Regions from separate parts of the Dehalobacter restrictus DSM 9455 genome, predicted to be linked through region 4. Evidence: riboswitches for the same ligand, from Rfam matches in the RefSeq annotation. Region 4 holds a riboswitch; each other region holds the start of a gene.

Region 1 (7,361 bases), 910 kb from region 4:
TGCATACATCTCCTGATAGCAATGTTTGATAAAAATCAGAGTTCAACCCGTGCAGAACAGTTCTCCGCAACTCTGTACTTCACGATCTTGCTTATTAACGCATACGGAATAGGCTTATTTAACGTAAGCGTAAACTCTAGCGGCGTAAAAAAGAGCCCGCCGTAACCAGCAGGCTCGCGTCATATAAAAATCATTCGTCGCATTTGCTCTTAGCATACGGTACTCGGCAATGCTCAGGAGCATTTGCCGGGAGTAATGGAATCACCCAGTCTGGATGTGTTTGATCAATGTTAGGAGCAGTGTTCAGGACATATACCAGATACCTGTACGGATCAAGGTCATTCTCCTTGGCGGTTTCAATTAGGCTATAAATTATTGCACTGCCCTGGGCACCATTCGGCGTATTTGCGAATAGAAAGTTTTTTCGGCTCATGACAAAAGGTTTTATACTCCGTTCTGCTCGGTTGTTAGAGAGCTCCAGCCGGCCGTCCTTCAGATACTCTATCAAGTGAGGCCACTGCTGTTGCAGATAATATAAGGCTTTTCCAAGGGCAGACTTCGGAGCTGCGTTTCTTGTTTGTGCCCAAGTCAGGAAGGCATCCAGAACCGGTTTTTCCAACTCCAGCCGCTGGGTATATCGTTCTTCAGGGGTAAGACATTTAAGCTTATCCTCAATCGAGAATAGCTTGTTGCAATACTCTTGCCCAATTACTGCCGAAGATCCTTTTTGCTCGGATTTTGGCAAGGAATTGACCGCCTCATCAAATTTACGCCGAGCATGGGCCCAGCAACCGACTACCGTGATGTTTTCCGGCAACGTGTAATAAGCCTGATAACCATCCGCATGCAGGTATCCGGAGAATCCTTCCAAAAATTTCTTCGGGTTTTCAGCTTTTCGATCCGGCTTGTATTCATAAAGTATGAGCGGGTGCTCTGTATCCCCGCCGGTTCTGTACATCCACATGTAGCTTTTGGCTTGCGCCTTCTTGCCTGGTTCTTTGAGTACTTGCAAGGTGGTCTCATCCGCGAAGAGAACACTGTGCTGCAAGAGCCGTCGGTGCATCTCCTCATACACTGGTTTCAACCAGTCCTCGGCTACTCTTAAGATCCAGCTGGACATCGTCTGACGGGATAGCATCACACCGCTTCGATTCAGCTCCTGTTCCTGTCGGTAAAGGGGAGAACACATGACGAATTTCTGGGTCATGATGTGAGCTATCGCTTCCGGGGAGGCAAAGCTTCCGGAGATGACGGGTTTATCTTTCCGTGTTTTCAACACGGGGGTTTCCAAGGCCTCTGCTTTGCAGGTCAGGCAGGCATAGCTGAAATACCGGTCTTCACGGATTTTTACCTGTGGCGGAACAATTACAAGGCTGCGGCGGACTTCCTTGCCGATTTCCTGCATGACAGTATCGCAGGCTGCACAAAGCCGTTCTTCCTCAGAAAGACGATGCTCAACGACTTCAACGGGGACATTATCCGGCAGGATTTCCTCAAGGCTGCCGGAACGCTTTTGGCGGGTATGGGCAGCAACTTTTGTTTTCTCTGGTGACTCGATTTTAATATACGCTTCTGCCTCGTTAAACAAAAGGCTCAGTTGCTCCATGACCGCTTCCTGCGTTTTTTCGGAGGAAGATCCGAAGCGTTTCTTTTGGCCCAGGCGTATCTGTTGCAGAAGCAACTCAATCTGTTTGTTTAACTCTGTGTTGTGTGCCTTAAGTGCTTCATATTCCGCACGTGAAATGGTGACCATTTCGGCGTTATTTATCTCATTTTTTTGTAGCTCTTTCATAACAAAATTATACCATGAAAAAGCCAGTTTTTCCAGTGTTTTCAAGGGTTTCCAGTATTCTTTTCGAACCCTTTCTGAGCCTTCTTAAACCATGCAGAGGCCTGACGCCGGACGGTGTGCTTTGGGTTGTTCTACGCTTAAACCTTCCATTAGCCACCGGTACTGCTGTGGGGTAAGCGCCTGCGCTTCGGCGGGGCTACGCGGCCACTGAAACCTTCCGTTTTCAAGCCGTTTGTACAGGAGAACAAACCCATTGCCTTCCCAATACAGAGCTTTTATCCGGTCACATCGGCGTCCGCAAAATAGAAACAGGGTGCTCGAAAACGGATCCAGCCGAAACTTCTGCTGGACGATTCCAGATAGACCGTCAATCCCGCATCGAAGATCGGTGTATCCGCAGGCAATATAGATGCAGTCGGCTCCGGTGAAATCATTCAGCATGACTTCAGCGCGCGGCAGATTGCTTCAATGGCTGATGCATCTGCGCTGGGGTAAATGTCGGCTTCGGCATTTCCGATGCGCACTGTTGCCGCTATTTCCAGACAGTCATTCCGGCGTTCAACGGGAACTCTGGCAAAGTACGGCTCTTGATGCGTGGTCAATGCTTTAAACACTCGGCGTTGCCAATAGTAATATGTTTTCTCGACAATCCCGTTTTCCAGGCACCATTGCCTGATGCTTATTCCACTGTTCCGGCAGGATGAGATCCGCTCGCTCCACTCGGCCAGCCGTTGGTTTACGCTTAAGGTTTGCAGGCTTTGCTCCATTTGAGTCACTCCCATTCTATCTAAATGTCTACCTTAGACTCTTTTGGTGACACTTAGACTCTTTGGGATATTCTCTCATTCTGCTGATTCTATGACAATCCGCCTACATGGTTTACGCTTACTATTTAACGGGAATTGTACCGATCCACACGCGTATAAACATCATTAATTAGTTATACGAATTTAAGCGGATTCCTCTGCTAAACCAAGAAACATTGATCATTTGGCGCCAAAATAAAGAATATTTTTTCGAATAACCCCTGTAGAACCTGAAAGGGATGTGCTACAATAGTTCTGTGACCGAAATATCAATCGAATAGGGATACAGGAGCAACGACAATGGCAAACTTGGTGAAAGCCAGGGACGCAAAGCTATGGGTCTTCCAGAATAATTCTGATGACTGCCAGGCTACCGAATCCGCTCAGGTTTGTTTTGAATGTCGCCATGCAATCTGCTGGTGATTTTTTTGTTGCTTCAGCCAGCACTGATTTATCGGAAAGGAAGATTACAATTGCGTCAGGTAAGTGTAAACCGGCTTCAAAAGGGAGACGTGTTGGGACGAACCATTTTCTCGCATAACGGCCGTTCATTGCTTGGGAAAGGAATCACGCTGACCCAGCCATATATCGACCGGTTAAAAGAACTGGGCATTAGTATTGTCTATGTGGACGATGACGAAACGAAGGATATCGTTATTGAGGATGTTATTTCCGAGGAAAACAGGCGGGAGGCAATGAACTCCATTGAACATTCAGCGGAAGCGGTACGAATCGGTAAAGATCTCAATGGTTTTCAGGTAAAAAAGACAGTAAACAACATCATCGGGGACGTCCTGTTTCAAGAAAAGATATTTCTGAGCCTGACAGATATGCGGAGCTATGACAATCAAGTTTATGCGCATTCAGTCAGTGTTTGTGTCCTTGCGACCATTTTGGGCAAAGCTTTGGGACTGGATAAAGATACCCTGGAGGCACTGGCGGTAGGGGCTTTGCTTCACGATATCGGGACTGTCAAGCTGCCAAAAGAGCTTGTCGCCAAACGTGAGGCCTTTACTCCGAAGGAAAATGACCTATATAAGACGCACACTGTACATGGATTTGAAATACTTCGGAACAAACCGGAATTGAACTTATTGAGTGCGCATATTGCTTTGCAGCATCACGAATGGTTGAACGGAAACGGCTATCCCCGGAAGCTGTCCGGCCGGCACCTCCATATCCTGGCTCAAATCGTCGGGCTGGCCGACTTCTATGATAATCTGGTCAATGATGGCCCGGGCCACTCCCGGATCGTCCCGCATGAAGCCTGTGAAATTGTAATGGGATGTGCAAACAAACTATTCTCCCAGCAGTTGGTTGTAACGTTCTTAAAGCATGTTGCAGCCTATCCGACCGGCTGTACCGTTAAGCTCAATACAGGTGAAGTTGGGATTGTGGTTGACCAGAATAAAAGTTTGCCGATGCGCCCAATTATCAGGATATTAATCGCTGACAAAGGGTTGGCCCATGTCCGGGCTAAGGAATATAACCTTGTCGAAGATCTTACAACCTTTATTGTTTCCATTGTCGAGTGAAGCTGATCCATTTCTTGAAAAAAAACGCCGGCTCAAATGTTTTTTGAGCCGGCTAATCTATTATTTCGGAAGTTTTCCAAACACCTTCAATACGGACCGGTGGAATGAATGAGGAAACGATGGTTCTGCAAACATTAGGACGCATTGGTCATGGATGACGTTTATCTGATTTTCCGTACAATAGTCTATAGCCTCTTTAGATTCAGCCCCCTGCTGAATCCAGATATGCTTGACTCCAGCTTCTACCGCGTCCCTAACGACCTTATTGGTTTGGTCAGGAGGGACGACGATCACTGCGCCGTCGGCTTTCTGCGGTAAAGACTGAAGGTTCTCATAGCAGATCTCGCCGTCAATACTGTCCATATTGGGATTTACGGCAAAAACATTATACCCTCTCTTCTTTAACGTTCTATACAGCCTACGCGAGAACTTCTTTTCGGATCTGGATACCCCGACCACCGCTAAAGTACGCAGGTCTAGAAAATCATTGACTGAGCTCATTGTCGTCAAAAAAATGACCCCCTTTATTAAATTATTGTTTACTTTCTTGGTGATGTGGCTAATTCCTTCTTCCAATATTTATTTTCTGTGAAAACTATTTTCAGTTCCCTATCGCATTAATAAACAGGCTCTTATTTCCTTGCTAATATTCATGATGAACAGGCGTCATCACTACATGTAAAAGCTTGCAATAATCTGGGCGGCCGGCAAAAACAGCACTTGCCCCAATAATGTGCCAATTAGTTTTGTAGCAATAAGCATAATGACCAATGCTTTCACATCAGCATACGGCCTTATTCCTTTCAATGCCTGGTCTGTAATAATTGCCGATTTTGGGTCGATAAAAAAAGTGAGTAGAATACTTGCCATGCCATTAATGATTCCTGATGAAGCTGCTGCTGCTAGTGCTGCTTGCTCCGGAACCAGAAGAGCTGAGTAATTAGCGGCAAGGACCCCAATGGTATATATACCTGTAACCAAAACATTGGTAACAAGTAACCTTTTGGGTATCTCTCTATACCTTAGTCTTTCCAGCATTGTCTTCGAAGGCCGTACAGCACTTTTTACAATTCGCTTGATATTATTTGCCTGCAGGGCCTCGACAACTAAGGAAGGTACAGAACCGGCTAATTCTAAACGTTTGACAGCAACTTCAAATATCTTTAAAAATGTAGGTATGAGCAGGATTCCAAATAGGGTCCCCGCTGTCGCAGCAAAAATAACCGACCGCAAATCACTGATCGGGTTCAGTCCTTGCGCTATACTTAAACCAACAATGCTTGCAATTAACGGTCCCTGAAACATGTTGGCTGTCCGTGAAACAAGAACAAACATGTTGAAAAGTGAAAAAGATAAAGCAACCTGTCCGCTCTTTACGGAATTCAAGCGTACAGAGTAGGCCAGGGTATCGACAATATGAATGACAACTGTAAGAATCATTAATTCTATTAGCATCTTTTCCATTTACTGCAATCCATACGTTTTCAAAAGAATTAATATTGTATGATTGGTCATTTTATTCGTCAGCAGTTGCTTGAATTTTACTGAATTCGTTTTGCCTTCAAATCTTAGCTTTTCTAATCCCATAGAGATTTCACTTTGTTTGAATATCAAATCATCATAAAAATTTTCGAACTTTGCCAGTTTATTAATGGCTTCCCCAGAATAACCATTTGCATCATGCTGTATTTGAAAATCGTCCACAATAAAAAGACCATTGCTTTCTAATGCTTTTGTTAATCTTTCCATGTGATTACTCCTTGTATAAATATTTACATGGCTATGATTGTTATTTCTGGGTATTTTGACAAATTCCTTCTTGACTCAATCTTGACTCAATTTTTTGTAAAGTCCAATGCAGATTGTACATCTGTTAAGTAACCCTCCACCTCATTCAAATAAGCAGCTGCCGTTTAGGAAAAGCTTGATATGCACTTCACACCCATTTTTTCCATATCCTTTAGAAGACGATTCGGTTCAGCCAAGTGCCCCATCATCCAAAGTCCAGGCTTACGGGCAGAGCCATCCAAGTATTGCAATAAAGTTGCAACAACAGGGATAGCTGTTAATTCGTAACCATCGGGATGAGAAACGCTGACGTGGGGTTGAATCATCTGTCCATCCTTAGATCCAGATGCCCTAACCAGAAGTTCAACCCGATATGGCGGTTTGTGAAAAGTGCCCATGCTCCACCATAAAAGCTTACCAATGGATCTGACAGCGTTTGGCATGATCTTTAGCCACATCCAGACGATTGACATCGTTACCCAGTCTGTCACCCAGTGTGACTCCGATATATAAAAGCCAAGATTCTTGAGCGAGGGGTACAACTCCGGCAGCGGCTGCAATTCCTCAAAGAACATCGAATAGCACCGTTTCAATCCGATGTCGCTCCCAAAATCTATTTTACGTATTTCATACGAGCTTTTTTTCGTCCATTGTCCATTCTTATAGACCTGAGCCTGATATTCCTTGAAACACTCAACCAATTCGTCAACTGCTTCGGTATAAGGAAGATCTTTCCCCATATTAAGATAGCCAGCTGTTATGGCGCTTTCAATCGAGTCCATATGGGTGGCCACGTAACGAACCAGTGCGGAAGGGAGCCCAGGATGAAACCCGGCCTCCGTGATAAAAGTTCTTCCAGCGCTTTTGATTTCTGTAGCAAGGGACTGCAAATAAGCAAATTTCTTAGAGCCAAGCTGCACATCGAGATAATCAATTCCAGCCTGAAGCGCAGCCTGGGCCACGATTTCGGTATAGGCAGTCGTGGGGGCTGCGACCACAACGATAGACTGGTCTTTAAACGCTGTTCGTAAGGATTCCGCTTCTGATGCGTTTGCATAAACAGCCGATGCACGTAAACCGGGGTACTGTTGATTCAGCTCATCAACAAATACCTGCGCCTTGTCGGGGTATCGTGTCCCAATTGTAACGGTAGCTTCGGAATACTCCAATAAATGACGCGATATCAATCTACCAGTTTGACCTGTCCCACCTAGGATAAGAATTTTAGACATCATTTTCTCTTCCTTTCTTTTGGCCAGTACTTTCACTTTTAAGTGAAAACTCCAAAAACTAGTCCCTTACAAATCTCGCATGGTCTGTCACCTAACTCATCCTTACGTCGCTTTCAGCGGCATCTATGATAATGAAAAGGGATGATACCCCTATTGTATCCTAAGCTTACACTATCTTCCATTATTTTCTTCTTTGCTGTATTAATAT
Region 2 (7,361 bases), 1.5 Mb from region 4:
ATGATGTTTGGAGGATCACCAATTAACGTAGCCGTTCCCCCGATATTTGAGGCTATAACTTGAGTAAGCAAAAAGGGAATAGGATTTATATTTAACTTTTCGGTTATCGAAAACGTAACTGGTACCATAAGCAGTACTGTCGTTACATTATCCAGAAGTGCAGATGTTACTGCTGTTATGATTGCCAAGAATAACATAATAAGCCATGGATCTCCCTTTGCGGTTTTAGCCGCTTTTAAGGCGAGGAATTCGAACACGCCAGTGCGACGGGTAATACCAACAATGATCATCATCCCAATTAATAATCCTATAGTGTTAAAATCGATTGCTTTAACTGCTTCCTCCTGGTTTAGAATGCCTACTAAAATGATGAGGGCACTCCCAGCTAAAGCAACTACCGTTCTATGTAGTTTTTCGCTTATTATTAAAGCATAGGTTATTAAAAAAATTACCAATGCAACGATAACTTGTGTATTATGCGACATATCTTTCCTCCATCCATAAAATTCGAGATCAAGGTCTATTTAATATTTCAATTTTTAACTTCCCTTATTTACCCCCTAACGGATTATACACAACAAAAAAATCCTTCTAAAATTAACATCAAATTCTCAAATCAAAAGCACAAAGTGGGAAGCCTTAACAAAAGACTTCCCACCCCAAAAGTCAACATCCTTGAATACGAACCAATATGGTCGCTTCAACACGGTAAAATAAGTATATAATTTCTTTCCTATGTTACTACTTTCTTCTAGCCTAGTCTAGAAGAATATTATTATCTTCTGATTTTGATTCTGGGATAAAGTAAGATAGGAAAATGAAAATAGTAATTGATAATCTGGGGTTCGCTGTGTCCGACTTAACAGGGATGGTTCATTCTGTATAAGGGTGATGTTATAAGCCATCCCTTTAACCCACCATACTTAATCATTGCATTGATGGCTTCCATTTCACTCCAGAGGTACCCTCCAAAGAGTTTTCTTAATCGGTCATCTATTGAACACTTTACAGCTTGGGCATGATTGATCGTAGCAGCCGTCATTCCATAAAGCAGTTGGTTAAAGATAAAATAATCATCAATAAATTCAGTATTGTCAACTAACCCTAATGATTTTGGAGGTCTTTTGGGAATAGGCAACCCTAAAGTGTTCATTTCGTCTTCCAACTGTTTAGCTTGTTGTTCCGACATTTCATAGCGCTTATTAAGGAGAAGTCCAAAGTCTCCATCATGAACAAGCCGCGAAAAGAACTTTATTTGCTCCATGTTTAAATAACGATAAACCAGATGATCCCATAGGTAGCAGTCCTCTTTGCTGCCTTCTGGGACGTTAGGATACATCGGCGGCTGATGGACCCACTTTTTCAGTTTCAAATAATTAAGGATGGAATCCAGGTTATAAATCTCCTCTTCTACGAATCTCATAAATAAGCTGCGAACATCATCGGAGACACTAGCGTTTCTCACTGCCCGAACTTTTATCTCCAGTCGTTCTTGTGCTATTAACAAAAGAAATTTGCCAATCTGTTGGTCAGTTACCACCTGGGAATTTATTACTTCGTGTACATCTTTAGGCGGATAATCGGGAGATTTAACATTGTATTTATTCATTATTTTTTCAATCTTATTGTTCCGGTCTTTCAAATCATCAAGTATATCTTGTAGCTTAAATTTCAAATCTATATCATGAGCGTAATTTTGATAAATTTCAAGCTTTACCATAATACCATAATTATATGTCAAAATATTCCAAAGGCTATAAACTCCGCCTACACTTATTTCATTCATTTTTTCTTCTTTAGCAAAAGCCAAGACCATAGTCAGTCCCCTTTTTATAGATATTGTAAACAATAAAGTAGTTTCCTATGCTAATCCTATTATTCCAAATTGTTTTTCCCTATTTGTGTAACAAATTGAAAAAGATGAACCCTCTATCTTTTGGAGAATAACTTGCAGCAAAACGCAATTCTTATATACGGCCTTCTTTATATCTGAAACAATAAGCATCTTGCCGCCTTTTAGTTGTTCTTCAAAAGATCGAAGAATCTCACTTTCTCCTGCCTCAGTTAGATATTTTTCCGAAGACTTCCTAGGTTCTTCTAATAGCCATAAAAGAGAGAGTCCGCATAGGACACCCCCTTTTGCTTGATAAGTGATGTAACATTTTATGATTCGTTTTTAAATTAGATACTTTTGGATTACAACAGGTACATTGTTGCCAGCACACCTGTAAGAGACATAACGATGGCGTAAGGCAGCGCCAATTTTACCATTTCCAGGTAAGACAGGCGAATCAGCGGAGCCAGAGCAGACGTCAAGAGGAACAGAAACGCCGCCTGACCGTTTGGCGTAGCAACAGATGGGATATTTGTACCCATATTAATGGCAACTGCCAGCTTGTTGTACTGCTCCAGCGCAATACCTCCGGCTTCAAATGCTTGCTGTGTTTCAGTCATATATACCGTAGCAACAAATACGTTGTCACTGATTGCTGAAAGGACACCGTTGGCCGCAAAAAAAGCGACAAGCTGATTCTGTCCTTCCATGTTCAGTACCCATTGAATAATCGGCGTAAACAAATGCTGGTCATGAATAACCGCGACGACGGCGAAAAATACGACCAGCAGCGCAGTAAACGGCAGCGCTTCTTCAAAGGCATGACCAATGCGCTTTTCTTCAGTAACCCCATTGAAGGCTGTAAGCAGGATAATAATCATCAGACCAATAATGCCTACTTCCGCCAGGTGCAGCGCCAGGGAGAAGATCAGCAGAACGCCGCACAAAGCCATAACAATCAGGCGTACACGTCCTCGCATATTTCTGACAGCATCTTTGGCCTTTACATCATCTTCCATAACCTTTCGTACCGACTCAGGAAACTGGTAGCCGTACCCCCAGAACTTAGTAACTTCAAGGATAATGGTGGTCAGAAGACCAACGATCAATACCGGGATAGACACAGGGGCGCATTGTATAAAGAAATCTACGAAATCCCATTTCATGATGGAGCCAATCAACAGATTCTGCGGTTCACCAACCAGCGTTATTGCTCCGCCCAGCGCAGTGCCCACCGCGCCATGCATCATAAGATTACGCAGAAAACCACGAAACTCGTCCAGATCCTCATGATATTTCTCATCAACACTATGATCGTGATTAATGTCATACTCTTCGTATACTTTTTCACTGGAAGCAAACTTATGGAAGATGTTATAGAAACCGTAGGCCACGGCGATAATCACCGCCGTTACGGTCAGCGCATCCAGAAATGCGGAAAGAAACGCACCCAATACAGCGAACAGAAATGAAAGCGCGACTTTAGAGTGTACTTTAGTAAGGAGCTTGGAAAACAGGTACACAAGACCTTCTTTCATAAAATAGATCCCGGCGACCATGAACATCAGAAGAAGAATAACCGGCAGGTTCGTTTCAACTTCACTATAGACCATTTGAGGGCTAGTAAGTCCGAGCACAACGGCTTCGATTGCCAGAAGCCCACCGGCAGGAAGCGGATAACATTTTAACGCCATTGCCAGGGTAAAAATGAATTCGACAATCAACACCCAACCGGTAACATACATACCGGCGGTATACATCAAAATAGGGTTCAATAACAGAAAAGCAAGAATTGCTCTTTTGTACCAGTCCGGAGCGTGACCCAGAAAATTTGCTTTGAATGCTTGTCCGATGCCCATTTGTTTCATATGTACCATCCTCCCAAGTGAAAATAAAAGACATAAAAAAGAGAGTAATCCAAAATGGAACTACTCCCCCCCAAGAAGTTCAATTACTTGCAGCCTGGCAATCATAGCAACTTACAAGCAGCCTTAGACCCATAGCTTTAGCGTCCTTCACTTTCACGAAGTTTGCACCAACTCGTACAACTTTATATTGTTATTTTTGCTTAAGCTTATACATTATAACAAATAAATTTTCTTTTGAATACCCTGAATATATCCATTTTATGCTGAATTGTCCAGTTATTTATCTTAAGTATTTTGCTTTTTAATATGATCCTTTAGCCAATCAGGCTATCTCTCATCCTTTGGAACATGAAAAAGAAAAGCGACATGGTTAGCTCCACCATTACGTAATTGAACAAAATCTTGTTCCCCTTGACAATCCACACTCGTCAACGTCTTTATTCCAATCTCATCGTCTGAAAGCGTAAATATACCTACTATATATAAATCGCCATATTTAACTGCGATTACATCACCCGTCTCAAGTTCGAGCCGGTCCTTCGTATTGGGGTATAATAAATGAGCCTCAACATTGTTTTTAGCGATAACCCCCATATAGTATTTCTTGCCGCACATAAATTCCCCAAAAGAAATCTTATTCTCCGGATTTTGTATTGCTGCCCGGGCATATTCATTTGCTAAACTTGCACGTCCGGATTTAACCGCGCCTAGTATCTGTCTTTTCCATTCTTCCATTCGAAGACCTCCTACTTGCGTTTAATACCGATAGATCTCATTTATTATTATACTAAAAAAAAAGCAATGCTCAAATCTTTATGATTATGCAAATTCCTCATTTTCTAATAAGATAGCCAGAAATATTACAGTTGTTGATAAGTCTACCTCGATACAAATACCCCAGCTTGCTTAAAGACACATTTATTCCAAAATTTTTAGCCATGGAAAGGCTATATTCTGTAACAAAGCCCTTGCATTTCAATTGTTTTTCTAGTTGGAATATTAATTCGCTTAATATGTTTTTTAAAACAGTCACACTTTATTTGAAATGTAACATTTAATTAAAATTGTTATTTTGCTTTTGTTATGCCAAGTACACAGTACATCCTTATTAAGCAATAAATATAGCCCAAGGCCCTTGTCCCAACGGTAAATATGATGTTGTGGAAGGTCGGCCACTCAAATAATAGGTAGCCTCCTCTCCATCAGTTCTTTCACGTCACGGACTTTTGCTCCGACTAGGGCTAGTTAGTCAGCAGCTTCAGCCCAGTCGCCTTCACAATGGCGTTGCCGTTCTCAGCGTCCACCGTCCGAATGCTCACGCGGTCACCCTCGTTCACCAACACCACACTCTCGCTCTCGGCCACCGAGATTGCAAAATAAACATCATCCGAATCAAACAGCAAGTAATAAATGCTGGTGCCGTCGATGACAGCCACCCTGATGTCCTGCACTACCCCCTCAGTTCCACTCGTCACAATCGGCACCTCGTCGATCAGCCCGTTCTGGTTGAGCAGCCGAACATACTCCAGCTCACACTCCGCCACCGTCGAACCTGTCGCTACGATGTTGTACTTCTGGACATTGACCATTGCGTACATCTTGACGAGCGCAGCGTTGTCCTTAAGGGCAACAAAATAGGTCGGTTGCTCGGAGATGTTAAGCAACAGCGGGAAGGTCGCGACGTACCCCAGGTGCTGCACCACGCCCTGGGCAGAGTTCATCGCTGAGAACTCCTCTGCACCTGCGCAGGAGTAATACCTCGTCTCTTTCGTGCGTTGGTTGCTAAGAATAAAACCGATGTTGCTCTGATCGCCTGTGACCGAGGTAATACCGGTATAGACATAAACATCATCGTTCTGAGCAATATAATTGTAGCCGTCCGTAGTGACGGTCACGCCCTTCTGCCCGAATAAGGAGTTTAAGATGCCGCTGGAATACTTGCCGTGGTAGTCGTACTGCTCGATGATGAGCTCGGCCGAGTAGACCTGGTCGACCCAAGTTGGCACGTCTTTATAATAGGTGGACTGGCCTGTCACCGCGTCGACTAGGACTGCGCCGTCGATATCGGTGCCGCCGAATAATCCAATGGTCTTTTCGATTTTAGGGCAGATCCAGTAGGGATGCCCACCGTCGTCAATTTCGAAGTGGGGGGTATCAAACATATAGGTTGGGAAGTTAAATCGCAGATGGCGGTTGAGGTTGCGGGAGAAATGCTCTGCGTTGGTGTATTTGATGCCCTTGTCAATCCGCACAACGTCGACATTTTGGGTTACCATGTCGATAATGATGTAGGCAGGGATGCCTTCGGCGCGATTACCAAACCATTTAAAGATATCACCATAGGCAAGGGTGGCGACCCGCACCGGCTGATTTTTGTAGTTCATCTGGGTGTAGTCGTTAACCACCTCAAACTGACTAACCATGTCGGCAAGTTCCCCAAGCTTGCGGTCACCGAGGCGCTGGGCAGAGGTCTTGTCCAGCATGGGAATCTGATCGTAAGCAATTTGTTTGACCTCGGCTGCGAAGTCACCCGTCACTACCGGCAGAATCTCGGAATAGGCACTAGCGCGTAGGATAACACTGGAGATAATGCCCCCCAAGATGAGCACCGCGACCAACCCTATGCAGATAAAGGCGGGGACAATGCAGGACTTTTTAAACGCTCTTAAGGTGGATTTAATGTCAATTAACTGATTTGCCATACCTTTAGCTATTACCGTAACAAGGCAGAAGATGACAAGGCAGATGCACAGGAATATGTATAAATCAGTATTGTGAAAATTGAGGGCGGGCAGCGCGGCATAGAAATAGACCGCCGCAAAGACGATGGTGACGATCAGTGCTGTTACTAAAGATGGCAGCCGCTTGTACGGCATTTTATTAGTTTTCCTAGTTCGTCCATTCATATATATAACCTCCATTTTCTAATCTTATTAGATAAACTAGAACTTTAAGAACTTTCCTTTTCTTAGTCTTTCTGAAATGAGGCCAGTATTATTTACTTTGTTCCAAATAAATACTGCGGCTGGGGAATGCGACCGAGACATTCTCTTGCTCCAGAATTTCCATTATTTTATAGTTTGCATTCTCTTTAACACGAAGATACTCTTGCCAGGAAGTTGTTGTTGTATAAAAGTAAAGAAAGATATCTAAACTGCTCTCATTGAACTCATTAAATCGAACTATGATCAATTCCTTATCCACGTCTTCATGTTTATTTAACATCGTACTGATTCTTTCCACACAAGTTTGAATCTTATTTCTGGGTGTGGAATATGCGAGCCCCAGGTTAAAATTTATTTCTCGCTTCCCCATCTTGGTCCAATTTGTAATTGCTTCATTTGCCAAAGTGGAATTTGGAACAGTAACCAAAGCCTGAGCAAAAGTTCTGATTTTAGTACTGCGAAAAGTAATATCTTCTACTACCCCTTCGACACTGGGCGTTTTAATCCAGTTCCCAATTGTGAAAGGTTTCTCAGTTATTATGACAATTCCACCTAAAATATTCTTGATTGTATCCTGAGCTGCAAGGGCAATTGCTAACCCACCTAATCCCAGACCTGCTAAAAACCCCCCCACATTATATCCACACTCACTGGCGATGATACTTATGACCAATATTACAATAACAAATCGGAGAAGTTGAGAGATAAACGGAA
Region 3 (7,361 bases), 430 kb from region 4:
AATATTTATGACAGGAATGAGCTTGAAACGATAGGTTTTATATATGACGGAGTCGGAAAATAATACGTTATTGAAAGGAAGATATACGTGGAAATTAGAAGAATCATCGATTCAATCAGTCGCAAGTGGTGGTTATGCGTTGTTTCTGCGGTTTTATTTGGAGGAATGGGATGGTTTTTTCATATTTTCTTATCATCTCCAACGTATAACGCAGATACAACGCTATATGTTCTCAATCGTGATAGAGTGACGGCAGGTGAGTCTTTGAGTTATTCTGACATCACGATGGGGAAGGAATTTCTTAAACAATATTCCGGGATTTTTTATAGCCGCTCTGTAGCTGCTGAAGCCGCTAGGAAGCTGGATCAATATAGTCTATCTGCGGGCACAATTTCCTCAATGGCGAATTTATCAATCAACGAAGACTCGGGTTTATTAAAAATCAGAGTGACTGCATATGATGCGATAATGGCTGCATCAATCGCGAATGTAATGGGAGAAGTATTTTCGTCAAAAGTTAAAGAAATCACAAATAGTGATTTTATCGGGATATTGGATAAAGCTCAGGTTTCTAATACGCCAATCCCGGATAACGGCATTATAAAAATGATTCTATGGATCGTTGCAGGAGAAGTTTTTTCCTTGGGAATTATTTATTTGTTGGAATATTTTGATACAACCATCCGTTCAGTTGAAGATATTGAAAATAATATCGGGGTTCGTGTCATTGGGATTATACCCGAGCATGATCTTCAATAAAGAGGAGAAGTAATATTATGCAGATAAAGACTTTTAATGTGTATGATAATGATAATAATGCGGTCAGGGACGCTTATGAAATGCTTACAGCCGGTCTTCTCATTAACAATAATGGAAGAAGTAAAACGTTTGCTTTATTGAGTTGCAAGCCAGAAGAAGGAAAAACTTCGCTTGCGATTAGTCTTTCGATATCCATTGCACGCTCTGGGTGGAGGGTGCTTTTCGTTGATGCAGACATGCGTAAACCGACGGCTGCAAAGAGGTTGAATGCTGAAGCGCAGTTAGGCTTGTCAGATTATCTTGAGGGGAGAGGTCGACTAGAGGAGGTAATCAGCAACACGAATATTCCAAACCTAACCTATTTATCCTGTGGAACAGACTGTTCGAATCCGATCGAAAAGTTGTGTGCAGTACGCTTTCAGAAGTTATTCGAGCAAGTAAAAATTGAGTATGACTATATAATTTTCGATACGCCGGCGCTAGAAAGCGTTTTTGACGGAGCAATAGTCGCGTCAAAAGCAGATGCAACTATGCTGATTGTAAAAGCGGGATTCACTTCGAAAAAAAGTCTGCAACGGGCCAAAGAACAATTGCATGGCATTAATGCCAAGTTGATCGGGATTGTTCTGAATAAAGTCAAGAAGCGTGATTATAAAAGATACTACAGCTCTTATAATTATTTCTTTAATTCCAATCGATTTTTGAAAAAGGCAAAAAAGCAATTTAGGTCATTAAATAAGGGAATATCTAAGGATACAGCAAAGGTTTAATACCGAAAATGTAGTCCGATTTTCCGTAGAAAACGTGCTTTTGATCGTAAAGGATGAACGATTTTTAAGAGCTTATTGTATATGGAGCTGTTGGAGATAACAAGTTTTATCTTTTGGAGCAAATACTGATAACCATTAATTTTTTTTTCTTGATCTCTATCGCTGCTTATAATCATTTCCTCTTTGTTCATGATATTCTGAATGATTATCACTGAATTCTTGGTCGAATTTAATTGATAGTTATCAGGAAGATGTAATCCTAAGTATAATCGGCATGTATCCATTAAATAATAGTAGAAATCCAAGATTGCCATTGACTTTAAGGTTTGTTCAATGTAGTTTATATCAATTTGATTGCGGTAAGAATTAAAAAATAGAACGAAATCTGATAGAAGACGAAGATTTGCATTAGAGTGTTTTAAATGCCTTGCTGTGTGAATAACAGCATTGATCAATTCATCCTCCGGAGATAAGCAATAAAATTGGAATCCGGCTACCGTTTGAAGACGCTTGTCTTTCCAGATATGATCTACCCAGTCGCTGTTGTCGATTTTTTGCATATATTTGGGATGCCAAAGGGTTCGGTGAAGCTCAACGGCGAATGTACCCGCTTTTATCATATCGATATGCATATGATCAGGATCATTGTAATTTAGTTCATTCGGCTTATAACCTAGAGAAGTCATCGCTTCTATGCATTGATTCATCTGTTTTTCGTTGATTAATACATCTAGATCATTCATCGAACGTAGTTCAGGCCGAGCATATTGTTCCTTAAAGACAAGTCCTTTAAGTGATATAGCTGTTATGCCATTGGTCTCAAAAAGATTAAAGATTGTTTCTATCGTTGGAAGCATCATCAACTGACGTGCGGCAGTCACAACCGTTTTCTCTTTCCAATGAGTCAATACATTGTGATCGATTTTTAACAAATCATTATGTTGATAAACAGTCTCAAACAGAAATGAAGAAACACCTTGTAGTCTGGCTTGATTATAAAGTTCAACGCCATCAACGGAGGCAAGTAATTCCTTATCTGGTATTTCACCGTTAATAAATACTCTTAGCAGATGAAGAAGCAGATTATACACACTTTTCATTATTTTCCTCCGATGACAAAATATCTCTTTTATATTATATCATATTTCTTATATTTGAGATTTTTTTATAAAGTAAGGGGATTATATTTTGAAGATTTTAACAAAAAAAATATTTTATTTATTGTTGTTCTTTCTTATTTTTTCCACAGGTTTTCCTGCCTTTGGATTTAGTGAACAAAATTCAGCAAAAATAATATACGATTCGCAAAACGATCTTCTTTGCTCTTCTGTATTAAAATCAGAGCCTGATGTTTCGGTTAAATCTGAAATAACTATAGAGATTGATATAGTTGCTTTGGCATACAGAGACGAAGAACCCATTTTAATACGTGCATATCCTGAGCTTAAAATCGAAACAGATACGACGATAAGCGGTAAAAAAACGGGATTTTTTCATACCCAAAAAATAGGGGATAAATGGTGGGTGATTGCGCCTAATGGGAATGGATTTATTGCCGTCGGAACACAGAGAATGACATATAAAGGAATTTACTCAGAGGCATTGGGTTATTCCCCTTATGAACAGAATGTAAAAAGCATCTATGGTTCTGAGGAAGAATGGGCAGAAAATACTGCGGAGCGGTTAAACAGTTGGGGATTTAATCTTCTGGGAATAGATTCAGCACCGTCTTTGAGGTATCGTGGACTAGCGCATACGGTATCATTTGGATTCGGGAGCAGTTTTTCTAAATACGGAGAAGATTATGTAATATACGGATTGGACGCAAGCAATCATTGTTTTCCGAATGTTTTCAGTCCAAAATTTGAGTACTATTGTGATGACTTAGCTAGAAAGGTGATCCAAGAAGATCAGAATGACCCATGGCTTTTCGGCTATTATCTGGATAACGAACTTTCCTGGTGGGGCCAAAGTTTTGATACGACATACGGACTTACGGACTTGGTCATAAAAAAAGATAAAACCCATACGGCAAAGATTGCCTTGATCAACTGGCTGCAAAATAGATATGGAAATATTAGTAGTTTGAACAAGGCTTGGGGGACAGATTATCCTTCATTCGAGACACTTGGAAAAATGACCTTATTTACCGGAAAGAACCAGTTGGCCATCAATACGGATAAAACAGACTTTGAAAAAGCGATTATAGAAAAATATTATACGATAACAACAGGGGCAATAAAGAAATACGATAAAAACCATATGATATTAGGCAGCAGAAATGCATGCGGAACTGAGAAATGTTATGATTTGGTATGGGGTATCGGCAGAAATTATACGGATATAAGTACGTTTAATTACTATGGAAAAGTTGACCTGCAAGCGGAAACAGCTTATGACCAAATAAAAGTGAATGGTGTTTATCAGAACGTTGAGCTCAGTGAGATATTTGCACAGATTTACAATAAAGCAAAGCAGCCAATAATGATAAGCGAATGGTCTTTTCCGGCGTATGATAGCGGACTCCCGTGTACCGTAGGGGCTGGGATGCGAGTAGATACGCAGACGGAGAGAGCAAAAGCTTATGAAATATATCAAAAAGCATTATTCAATATGCCATTTCTTGTCGGTTCTGAATTTTTCATGTGGGTTGATCCTCCGGCTGAAGGATTAACAAAATCTTATAAGCTAGATACAAATTACGGACTAGTGAATGAAAAGGATGAACCTTATGCTTTGGTTACCAGTGTAGCGAAAGCAACAAATGGTAATGTGTATTCTCTTAGAAATTAAAGATAAATCATAATTATGATGGTCTTCGTAAACCAATCGTATATTTAGAAAGGAAAGCGATAGGATTGTGATTCTGAAAAAGGCACTGGCAGTATTATTGACGGTATCTCAGATACTGTTAACCTTCAGTTCGGCCTCCTTGGCCGGACTGGATGATGCGTCAAATAATACGGTATTTGTATATGACGACGATTTTTCTGGATATGCAACTGGAAGTGATGGAATGCCTAATTGGGTGACCAATGGGTTTTCATGGGTAATTAATGACGGTTATTTTAAGAATGACTTGGTGAAGAAAAGCTTTGCATTGCTCAACTCGCCAACTGGCGCTGAAGTATCCTTCGAATCGGAAGTGATGATCAAATCTTCTAATGGTGATAAGTATAAAATTGCAGGAATAGCTGTCTATACAGATCATGAGAATTACTGGCATTTAGCCTTAGTTGAGGCACCGGACAAGAATACTCACTATGTAGAACTTGAGGAAATGATTAATGGCAAATGGTGTGCCGAGTCAAGGGGAGATACAAAATTAGAAACAGGAACTTTGCAGCCAGGTGGCTTACATTGGGACTATAATCACCCTTATCGATTAAAAATAACTCTAAATGAATTGAGTATTACGGGTGCTGTATATGAATTGGATGGCTCTTTGATTTGGAAAACAAAATATCTATTTAAACCTGATAATTGTGTTAAAACAGGTATCCCCTCGCTAACGACAGCTGCCTTTGAAGCGCAATTTGATAATGTTAAGGTGAATATTACAAAAACTGTCGCTGATGAGAATCCAAATACAAGTTTGGACGACATAAAGGTGACAAATATTAAAATAAGTCCCGAGGAGTTATTTATCAAGGTCGGTCAGACCCGGAAGTTAGAAGCGTTAATTATACCTACAAACGCTTCTAATAAAACAATAAATTGGACGTCAGATAACCCGCAAATAGCCTCAGTTAATGATGGAGTGGTCAAAGGCTTATCTCCAGGAACAGTTTTCATAAGGGTTAGTACAGAAGATAAGAGTATATCAGATACTTGTAAAGTGACAGTTACTTCGTTTAGCGTATATTTATTCGTGGGTTTATACGTTTTAATTGTTGGAATCATTGCTTTACTTATTTTTAGATATATTAGGACAAAAGAAAAAATATAAAAAACACTATTGACTAAATAATGAAGATATGATAGTTATTAATTAAATGAATATCGGACAAAAACTTATTACTGACAATGGCAAACCTGTTGAAAAGCAGGGACGCAAAGCTAGAGGGCCTGTAAAATGGCAGCCAGTTACCAAAATTAAGTTTTTTGTTTTTGTCTAACTTATTACTGACAATGGCAAACCTGTTGAAAAGCAGGGACGCAAAGCTATAGGGCCTGTAAAATGGCAGCCAGTTACCAAAAATAAGTTTTTTGTTTTGGAGAGGGACAGAATATGTACATTTTAAGAAAAACAATCAAAATGTTAATCACGATAAGCCTAATATTAGTTTTAGTGGCACCAACAACACTAGCTGGAAGTGAACCCAGTGTAAGCAGTCAAAGATTGCAGGATGATTTCTCCGCCTACGTTGCTGGAAGTGATGGTAGCCCTCAGTGGATCACTGACGATATATCTTGGGAAGTAAATAATGGTTGTTTCGAAAATAATTCATTGAAAAAGAGCTTTGCTAAATATGATTCTACCGTTGGGACTGATTTGACTTTTGAATCTGAAGTTACTATTCAAGTATCGCAAGGGGATAAGTATAAGTCGGCGGGGATATCAGTTTATTCAGACAATAATAATTATTGGTCGTTAGCACTTGTTGAAGGGCCTGAGGCTAAAAATGAAATGCATTATATTGAACTTCAAGAAATGTTTAATGGGCAATGGTGTGTGCAAGATTATGGGGAGACAAAACTAAAAGTTGGTTCATACGTAGGAGATGGAATTGAGTGGAAATATAACCAGCCGTATGTGCTCAAGATAAGTTTAAATAATAAATCAATTACAGGGGTAGTATGCGAGTTAGATGGTAAAAAAATATGGGAGAAAGAATATATTTTTTCTTCGGAGAATTGTACAAAGAAAGGAATTCCTGCTCTGACAAGTGCGGCCGTAGAAACAAAGTACGATAACGCAAAATGCACAATAAATAAAAAAGTTTATGAAGTTAATGCAGTTAGCTCATATCCTGAGCTTAAAATCGAAACAGATACGACGATAAGCGGTAAAAAAACGGGATTTTTTCATACCCAAAAAATAGGGGATAAATGGTGGGTGATTGCGCCTAATGGGAATGGATTTATTGCCGTCGGAACACAGAGAATGACATATAAAGGAATTTACTCAGAGGCATTGGGTTATTCCCCTTATGAACAGAATGTAAAAAGCATCTATGGTTCTGAGGAAGAATGGGCAGAAAATACTGCGGAGCGGTTAAACAGTTGGGGATTTAATCTTCTGGGAATAGATTCAGCACCGTCTTTGAGGTATCGTGGACTAGCGCATACGGTATCATTTGGATTCGGGAGCAGTTTTTCTAAATACGGAGAAGATTATGTAATATACGGATTGGACGCAAGCAATCATTGTTTTCCGAATGTTTTCAGTCCAAAATTTGAGTACTATTGTGATGACTTAGCTAGAAAGGTGATCCAAGAAGATCAGAATGACCCATGGCTTTTCGGCTATTATCTGGATAACGAACTTTCCTGGTGGGGCCAAAGTTTTGATACGACATACGGACTTACGGACTTGGTCATAAAAAAAGATAAAACCCATACGGCAAAGATTGCCTTGATCAACTGGCTGCAAAATAGATATGGAAATATTAGTAGTTTGAACAAGGCTTGGGGGACAGATTATCCTTCATTCGAGACACTTGGAAAAATGACCTTATTTACCGGAAAGAACCAGTTGGCCATCAATACGGATAAAACAGACTTTGAAAAAGCGATTATAGAAAAATATTATACGATAACAACAGGGGCAATAAAGAAATACGATAAAAACCATATGATATTAGGCAGCAGAAATGCATGCGGAACTGA
Region 4 (7,361 bases):
AGTTTATCCCGGAAAAGCTTTTGGAAATGATGCAAAAATATAAGCTGTCCACGTTTTGCGCACCTCCGACAATTTATCGTTTTCTGCTTGAACACAATCTCGAAAAATATAATCTGTCCTCGATTGTTCACTGCTCCACAGCCGGAGAACCTTTAAATCCGGATGTCTTTAACCGTTTTAAAAGCATTACCGGCTTAAGCATCTTAAATGGATTTGGCCAGAGCGAGACAACCGTGCTGGTTGCCAACTTTGAATGGCTGGATATCTATCCGGGAGCAATGGGCAAACCGAACCCGGCTTACAAGATCGATGTGGTCGATGAAAACGGAGCTCCATGCCCTCCGGGAGTCGAAGGAGAACTGGTCATCCGCGAGGCTGATTCCAATAAACCTGCCGGATTGTTCTGTGGGTACTACATGGATGAAACTGCTACCCATAAAGTGTGGTATGACGATACATACCACACAGGGGATATGGCCTACTGGGATGAACACGGCTTTTTATGGTTTGTTGGCCGCAATGATGATGTCATCAAGGCGTCCGGCTATAGGATCAGTCCTTTTGAAGTTGAAAGTGCACTAATTGAGCATCCCGCAGTCGTGGAGTGTGCTGTGACCGGCGCGCCGGATGCTGTTAGGGGAACGGTCGTCAAAGCGACTGTTGTGCTGGCCAAAGGCTATACGGCTTCTGAATTGTTAAAAAAAGAGATCCAAAACTATGTCAAAAAGGTGACGGCTCCGTATAAATACCCGAGAATTCTCGAATTTGTCGACGAACTGCCGAAGACGATCGGCGGCAAGATCAAACGCGCCCAGATCCGGCGTGAAGACACGGAAAAGTTTCAAGATAAAGAATAACTTTAACGTATACCCATCAATCATTGAATATTGTCTGATGCACCCCACAATCATCGTGGGGTGATTTTATGCCTTGAAAAGTAGTTGGATTTTCATGTAAAATGAACCATAAATAATCATCATGACAAAAGTAGATTTGAAAGTAATGATGATATATGTTGTTGCTAAAGAAAGGATAAACTGATGTTTCCGAGCGATTTAAAATATAGAATGCCTGCGGAATGGGCCAGACACGAACGTACCTTTATTTCCTGGCCGGTCGGGGCATCAATGTGTCATCCGGAAAATTACGAGGCTGTTTGCGAGGGTTATACCGACATTATTCGAGCTATCGGGGAATTTGAACCCGTCACCGTATTGGTAAACCCCAAAGAACGATTGCTGCTCGAAGGCCGCTTTCGGAACAGGCAGATCGAGCTCCTGCCGTTGGCGCATAATGATGCCTGGCTTCGGGATAACGGGCCGACGTTTATCGTCAATGATCAGGGAGATATAGCCGGCATCAACTGGCACTTCAATGCCTGGGGCGGCAAATATCCGGACTGGGATCTGGACAACCAGGTCGCACCGCAAATATTGAAGCACCTCGGCCTGAAACCGTTTGATGCGCCGCTGATTATGGAAGGCGGCTCGTTGCACGTGGATGGAGAAGGTACACTCTTGACAACGGCCGAATGCCTGCTCAATCCGAACCGCAACCCTGATCTTTCCCGGGAGCAGATTACGGAACTATTGAAGAAATATTTGAGTATCCACAAAGTCATCTGGCTGGGAAAAGGCTTATGTGGAGATGAAACAGACGGACATGTCGACAATATCGCCTGTTTTGCTTCGCCTGGCAAAATCCTGATTCAGGTCTGTGATGACCCTTGCGATCCGAATTATGCGATTACCCGGGAAAACCTTGCGGTGTTAAGCCGAGAAACGGATGCCAGAGGAAGAACCTTTGAAATCATCCCAATACAGCAGCCTCCCGCCGTATTTGCCGACGGTAAACGCCTGACGCTGAGTTATCTGAACTTTTACTTTGTCAACGGCGGAATTATTTTACCTGTATTTGGCGGCCAGGCTGCCGAAACAGATGCCCTGGCTATTCGGACCCTGAGCGGGATCTTTCCAGAAAGACGGATCCGCACCATTAATGGAATGGCAATTATTGGGGAAGGCGGCAATGTTCACTGTACAACCCAGCAGATGCCTGCTGTAAACCATTGAAGGTCAGTGTATGAATTGCCCGACAATATATACCAAAATCTGAAATAAAAATATAAACAAAGAGGAGAACGTAGCAGATACATCTGTTATATGTTGCGCTCTTCTGCGTTGTGGTTTTTTTCTGCATCATGTAAAATAGAAAATGCATACAAATTAACAAAATAGTAGAAACACCTGTAAGATCAGGTTCAGAACACACCGAAATCAGGCATTGGGAAGGAATATTAACGATGAGAAACGTCAAAGTGGCAGCAACCCAGATGCGCTGCACCAGTAACGTTGAAGAAAATATTGCGGGGGCGGAGACACTGGTCAGGGAGGCAGCAGCCCGGGGCGCGCAGATCATCCTATTGCAGGAGTTGTTCGAAACCCCGTATTTTTGTCAGAAAGAAAAATCGGATTTTTACCTTTATGCAGCAGAGCTAGAAGATAATCAAGCAGTCAGACATTTCCGGAAAATTGCCAGAGAGCTGGAGATCGTCCTGCCGATCAGTTTTTATGAGAAGAAAAACTACGCGCGCTATAATACGATTGCCGTGATTGATGCCGATGGTGAGATCCTCGGCAAATACAGAAAGAGTCATATCCCCGACGGGCCGGGCTATGAGGAAAAATTCTATTTTAACCCCGGTGATACAGGCTTTAAAGTCTGGCAAACGCGCTACGCCAAGATTGGAGTCGGCGTCTGTTGGGATCAATGGTACCCGGAAGCTGCCCGCTGCATGACCCTGATGGGGGCGGAGATCCTGTTATATCCGACAGCCATCGGTTCAGAACCGATGGATCAGGCGATCGATTCCAAAGACCATTGGCAGGCCTGCATGCTCGGCCATGCTGCCGCGAACCTGATCCCTGTGGTCGCATCCAACCGGATTGGTGTCGAGGAAGAGGATGATTCCAAAATCACCTTCTATGGTTCTTCTTTCATTGCCGGACCGCAGGGTAATAAGATAGCGGAGGCTGGACGAAACGAAGAAGCGGTTCTAATCGCGGAATTTGATCTGGACCAGCTCGAGGTTCAGCGGCTGGAGTGGGGGATCTTTAGAGACCGCCGGCCTGATCTATATGGAAGGATTTCTTCCTACGACGGGGAACTTTATTTATCAAAATAATCCATTATCTAACACGAATTTGTAGTTCTTAAATCTCGAGTATCTTATTAACCTTTATAAGGTGAGAGGAGGCTCTATATGAACAAAAGCGGCTTATTTTGGGGAATCATTCTAATCCTTACAGGAGGCTTGCTGCTTATAGATAATCTTGGCAACTGGCAAATCTTCAGTATGGAATTTCTTTGGCCGGTATTGATCCTTATTCTCGGGCTTGCTTTTGAATTCAACTATTTCAGTAAGAAAGAAAGCCCCGGATTGCTAGTTCCCGGTGGTATCCTTACCGTTATTGGTCTGTTGTTCATCTTTGAGACTTTTACACACTGGCAATTTTCCGGATATACCTGGCCGGTCTATCCGCTGGCTGTTGCAGTCGGTCTATTTCAACTCTATTTATTTTCCGGACGCCCGCGCGGTCTGCTGGTGCCTGTTTTTATTCTAACCGCTCTAGCGTGCATATCCTTTACTGGGATGTTTGTAACGTCAATTCAGCGCTATATAGATCTAGGCCTGGTGGTCCCGATCCTGCTGATTCTGGCAGGTCTGATCCTGATCATCCAAAGGAAAAAAACATGAACTAAATTTGGAAACCATGTAAGAAGAATCTGATCTGGATGATAATATCTATTGCATAATATTAATCAATAAATGTATGAATAGTCAGACTCTGAATATTCATACATTTATTGATTATTCATACATTTATTGACAGATTTCGTGTATTTTACTATAATTGAGTTAAAATCATATGATCCATTGGCAAACCTGTTGAAAAGCAGGGACGCAAAGCTACGAGTCTAAGTGCTGAAGCATATTGACAGTCGGGTTGCACACAGAAGATGAAAACCGCGGCTGCTTTGGCCGCGATTTTTTTTTCTGAGGAGGGGATTTAATATGACAGCGGATTCCATCGTTGCAGCCAGTATTTCAATTACCCTGGTCTTGTTGATATCTTACGGATTTTTATATTTTTCCGAGAAGAAACATTATTTCTTAGCATGGAGTCTTTCTGTCTTGATGCTCATGATAACCTATCTTTCCAGAACTGCATTGCTGGAAACCGACAGCCCGTCCGTGGTGCTTCAGATTATCAACTATGCCTCTTCGATCGCAGGGTACTGGCTGATATTCAAGGGTACGCTGTTGTTTTTTAGCAGAAGCTACCCGGTGTTTTGGGATATCGGCACGGGCTTTCTGATCGTTGCTTTTATATGTATTGCTGTTCAGGGAATCTCGGCAACCGCTCTTTTACTTCTATCTGTTGTCTGGATCATTGCATTATTATCCAAAGCTGCTATGACATGCTTAAAAGCAAAAACACCACAAGGCCCGATCCGAATAATACTTGGCTATACCTATATTTTTTGGGCCTTGTCGATTTTACTTTATCCGTTGTGCAAATTAATTAACGTTATTTCACCGTCTGTAGGTTATTTAGTTGCCGGTGTTGTTGGTCTGCTTGCTTATCTTAATATGCAGGCCCTGTATTTTCAAAGCATCCGGGAGGAGCTCGAAAGCAAAGAAGCAAATATCAGAAAACTTGTCATTTATGATAAATTAACGGGGGCCTACAGCCGTACCTATTTTGAAAATGTGCTGGAAGATTTCCTTGATAAAACCCTCATGCCTGCAACATTGGCCATGGGGGATTTTAATGGTCTGAAACTGATCAACGACACCTTTGGTCATGAAAAAGGGGATGAATTGCTTGCTGACGGGATCAGAATCATGCAAGAGACGATCGGCACTGAGAATGTGATTATCCGATGGGGCGGGGACGAATTTATCATTATCATGCCTGGTGTGCCGCTTGATCAGGCCGGCGTGTTTTTAAACAATATTAAAAATAATTTAAAAATCTCCCGCCCGCAAACGGTACCAATAGATATCTCGTTTGGCCTGACGGTTTATGAGAACAGGGAACAACCCCTGGCAAAAATGATCAGCCAGGCTGAGGAAAAAATGTATAGCAACAAATTAAATGAAAGCAAGAAATCCCGCCTTGCCATCATCGAGTTCCTGGAAAAACTGCTCTGGGAAAAAGATTATCAGACGGAAGCCCATGTCATGAGGCTGAAAAGTCTGGTCAGTAAATTCGGCAGTCAGATCGGCCTGTCCCCAAGAGAGATCGTCGAATTGGTCCAAGTTGCAATGCTGCATGATATCGGCAAGATCGGTGTTCCGGGGGAAATCTTAAAAAAACAAGGTGACTTGACCCCGGAAGAATGGAGCATTATGAAAAAACATTCCGAAATCGGCTATCGGATCACGCAGTCGTCCAGGGAATTAGCGCATGTCTCAGAAGCCGTTCTCGGTCATCATGAATGGTGGAATGGAAAAGGTTACCCGCAGGGGCTGAAAGAAGATGAAATCCCGCTGTTCTCGAGGATAGTTTCTATTGTTGATTCCTACGATGTGATCACGCATGAAAGGCCCTATAAACGGGCCATGGACCCCTATAGTGCACTTGTTGAAATCAATAAGTGCGCCGGCAAACAATTTGATCCGTATCTGGTTACTGTTTTTAACAAGATTATGCAGGAAGACCTTGTTGTGAATGATAGGTAACTGTAATTAACTCAACTTTCCCACCATTAAATAATGGTTAAAGCCATGATTTTTCTGACACATCAGGTTGCAAACAACAATCGTTCTTTGAAAGACCGTGGAATAGTGCTAAGAAAAGTATCCATAATCATATTGGCTAATTCCTGGCTTATGACAGGAAAATTGCTTAGAACACGCCTGAGAGTGTCGATTAACAATACTAATGCTTGAGAAAGTTTGAGATCTTCCATTTCATCACTGTAATAGTAAAATAGTTCTCCAATTGTCCTATCATCCTGAGTATTTCTGCTTTCAACTGCTAACATAATGTATCTTAGAAATACGATGGATGTTGCGGCTACCTGAGCATCATAGTTTCGTCCTTGGTATTCTTTAGCCAGAGCCAAATACGACTTGCATACTTTGAAGAAAACTTCTATGTCCCAGCGTTTGCCGTAAATACGGACAATTTCTTCTTCAGATAGCTCCAAGTCCGTACTCAGGAGGGCCAGCCAGTTTTTCGATCGTCTGTCCTGAACAAAAACAATTTTCACATCGGTTAAGTCTTGAATATTTTTGGTCTCACGTATTTGAACTGTTATTGAACCGATGATCCCTGTTTTAGCATCAGCAATATCACCTGCCAATTTACGAAGTTCCTGAAGGGGCTGCCATTTTCCGTTATAGTGGTAATGAATTTTCTCTGTAATCTTCAACATGCAAATAACATCGCGCTTTTCTTGTTTGACCCTTAAGATCGTCTTAGGATGGGCAAACCAGCTGTCAAAAAGAACGTACTTAGCTGGAATATGAGCAGCACAGTGGAGAAGATTAATCAAAGCATCGGTTGTACTCCCCATCGCCTCGGTTCTTCTTTTGTAAGCAATCGTTCGCTTATCCAAAGGCTTGGCCGGATTCAAGATCTTCTCCGGTTTCTGGGAACTTAAGAGTGAAAAACCAATAGGCAGAAATGTGTTTCCATCGGACCAGCCCAAAGTCAGCATTCGAAAGCCTTTCACAAATTTATGGGTTGTGTGGTCAAAGACCCGAGTCATCAGTTCAACTTTCTTACTTCGACTTCTGCTGTAAAGAGAATCATCAACAATGAGTACCGATTTCCGATCATCACTGGTCAAACCATTAACAAAATCAATGACCTTAGATGCTAGTAACAACAGGAGTTTTGACCAATTATAATGACCGGAGTTTAAGAAGCGATAGGCTGTATTTTTACGGAAAGATAATTCTTCGGGTTTCATTTCAAGTGTTCTAAAGAGATTCTTTCCGGTAAAAACAAGGGTGAAAAGTTCTTTTAAAATAGTCACACACGGAATTCCTGATTCTTTATAAAAATTGCAACGTTTAAGGAGCTTGGAAAATGAATTCTGGATAAAATATTGATCGATTCGTGAGGAAACAGCATTTTCGTTACTCGTCAAATCTGGTATAATACTGGTCATAGGAAACCTCCAAAGTACTGGTATTATTGGGTTTGTGGTTATTCTCATTATACCAGATTTGGTGGTTTCCTTGTTGTATTTAACCATACTTTCAAAGACTTTCAAGGTTTCAACCTACCCGACAGGGTGGGAAAGTTGAGTTAGTAACTTAATGGAGGAAACCAACATGATTT

Evidence for each region. A riboswitch is a leader RNA that binds a small molecule or an ion and turns the genes downstream of it on or off. The one in region 4 is predicted to bind cyclic di-GMP.
Region 1: it holds a riboswitch for cyclic di-GMP, as region 4 does, so the genes downstream of both, DEHRE_RS11670 (HD-GYP domain-containing protein) here and DEHRE_RS07365 (diguanylate cyclase) in region 4, are expected to answer to the same signal.
Region 2: it holds a riboswitch for cyclic di-GMP, as region 4 does, so the genes downstream of both, nhaB (sodium/proton antiporter NhaB) here and DEHRE_RS07365 (diguanylate cyclase) in region 4, are expected to answer to the same signal.
Region 3: it holds a riboswitch for cyclic di-GMP, as region 4 does, so the genes downstream of both, DEHRE_RS09360 (beta-galactosidase) here and DEHRE_RS07365 (diguanylate cyclase) in region 4, are expected to answer to the same signal.

The regions. Positions count from the first base shown of each region.
Region 1 covers NZ_CP007033.1:2,428,333-2,435,693, forward strand. The annotation lists gene tnpC (IS66 family transposase) at 191-1,792, opposite strand; gene tnpB (IS66 family insertion sequence element accessory protein TnpB) at 1,877-2,233, opposite strand; gene tnpA (IS66 family insertion sequence element accessory protein TnpA) at 2,227-2,559, opposite strand; cyclic di-GMP riboswitch class I at 2,891-2,976, shown strand; gene DEHRE_RS11670 (HD-GYP domain-containing protein) at 3,072-4,133, shown strand; gene DEHRE_RS11675 (CoA-binding protein) at 4,194-4,634, opposite strand; gene DEHRE_RS11680 (lipid II flippase Amj family protein) at 4,806-5,597, opposite strand; gene DEHRE_RS11685 (hypothetical protein) at 5,598-5,882, opposite strand; gene DEHRE_RS11690 (saccharopine dehydrogenase family protein) at 6,047-7,090, opposite strand.
Region 2 covers NZ_CP007033.1:36,079-43,439, forward strand. The annotation lists gene DEHRE_RS00205 (ArsB/NhaD family transporter) at 1-485, opposite strand, end outside; gene DEHRE_RS00210 (DUF3231 family protein) at 860-1,816, opposite strand; gene nhaB (sodium/proton antiporter NhaB) at 2,197-3,702, opposite strand; cyclic di-GMP riboswitch class I at 3,788-3,879, opposite strand; gene DEHRE_RS00220 (hypothetical protein) at 4,030-4,437, opposite strand; gene DEHRE_RS00225 (hypothetical protein) at 4,944-6,608, opposite strand; gene DEHRE_RS00230 (mechanosensitive ion channel family protein) at 6,697-7,361, opposite strand, start outside.
Region 3 covers NZ_CP007033.1:1,952,240-1,959,600, reverse strand. The annotation lists gene DEHRE_RS15570 (UDP binding domain-containing protein) at 1-63, shown strand, start outside; gene DEHRE_RS09385 (YveK family protein) at 88-759, shown strand; gene DEHRE_RS09380 (CpsD/CapB family tyrosine-protein kinase) at 777-1,529, shown strand; gene DEHRE_RS09375 (nucleotidyltransferase domain-containing protein) at 1,526-2,629, opposite strand; gene DEHRE_RS09370 (beta-galactosidase) at 2,718-4,322, shown strand; gene DEHRE_RS14125 (Ig-like domain-containing protein) at 4,390-5,478, shown strand; cyclic di-GMP riboswitch class I at 5,548-5,623, shown strand; cyclic di-GMP riboswitch class I at 5,653-5,728, shown strand; gene DEHRE_RS09360 (beta-galactosidase) at 5,788-7,361, shown strand, end outside.
Region 4 covers NZ_CP007033.1:1,523,132-1,530,492, reverse strand. The annotation lists gene DEHRE_RS07385 (AMP-binding protein) at 1-857, shown strand, start outside; gene DEHRE_RS07380 (agmatine deiminase family protein) at 1,041-2,072, shown strand; gene aguB (N-carbamoylputrescine amidase) at 2,303-3,184, shown strand; gene DEHRE_RS07370 (LiaF transmembrane domain-containing protein) at 3,263-3,757, shown strand; cyclic di-GMP riboswitch class I at 3,930-4,015, shown strand; gene DEHRE_RS07365 (diguanylate cyclase) at 4,076-5,749, shown strand; gene DEHRE_RS07360 (IS4 family transposase) at 5,812-7,188, opposite strand; partial or broken gene DEHRE_RS07355 (heavy metal-binding domain-containing protein) at 7,355-7,361, shown strand, end outside.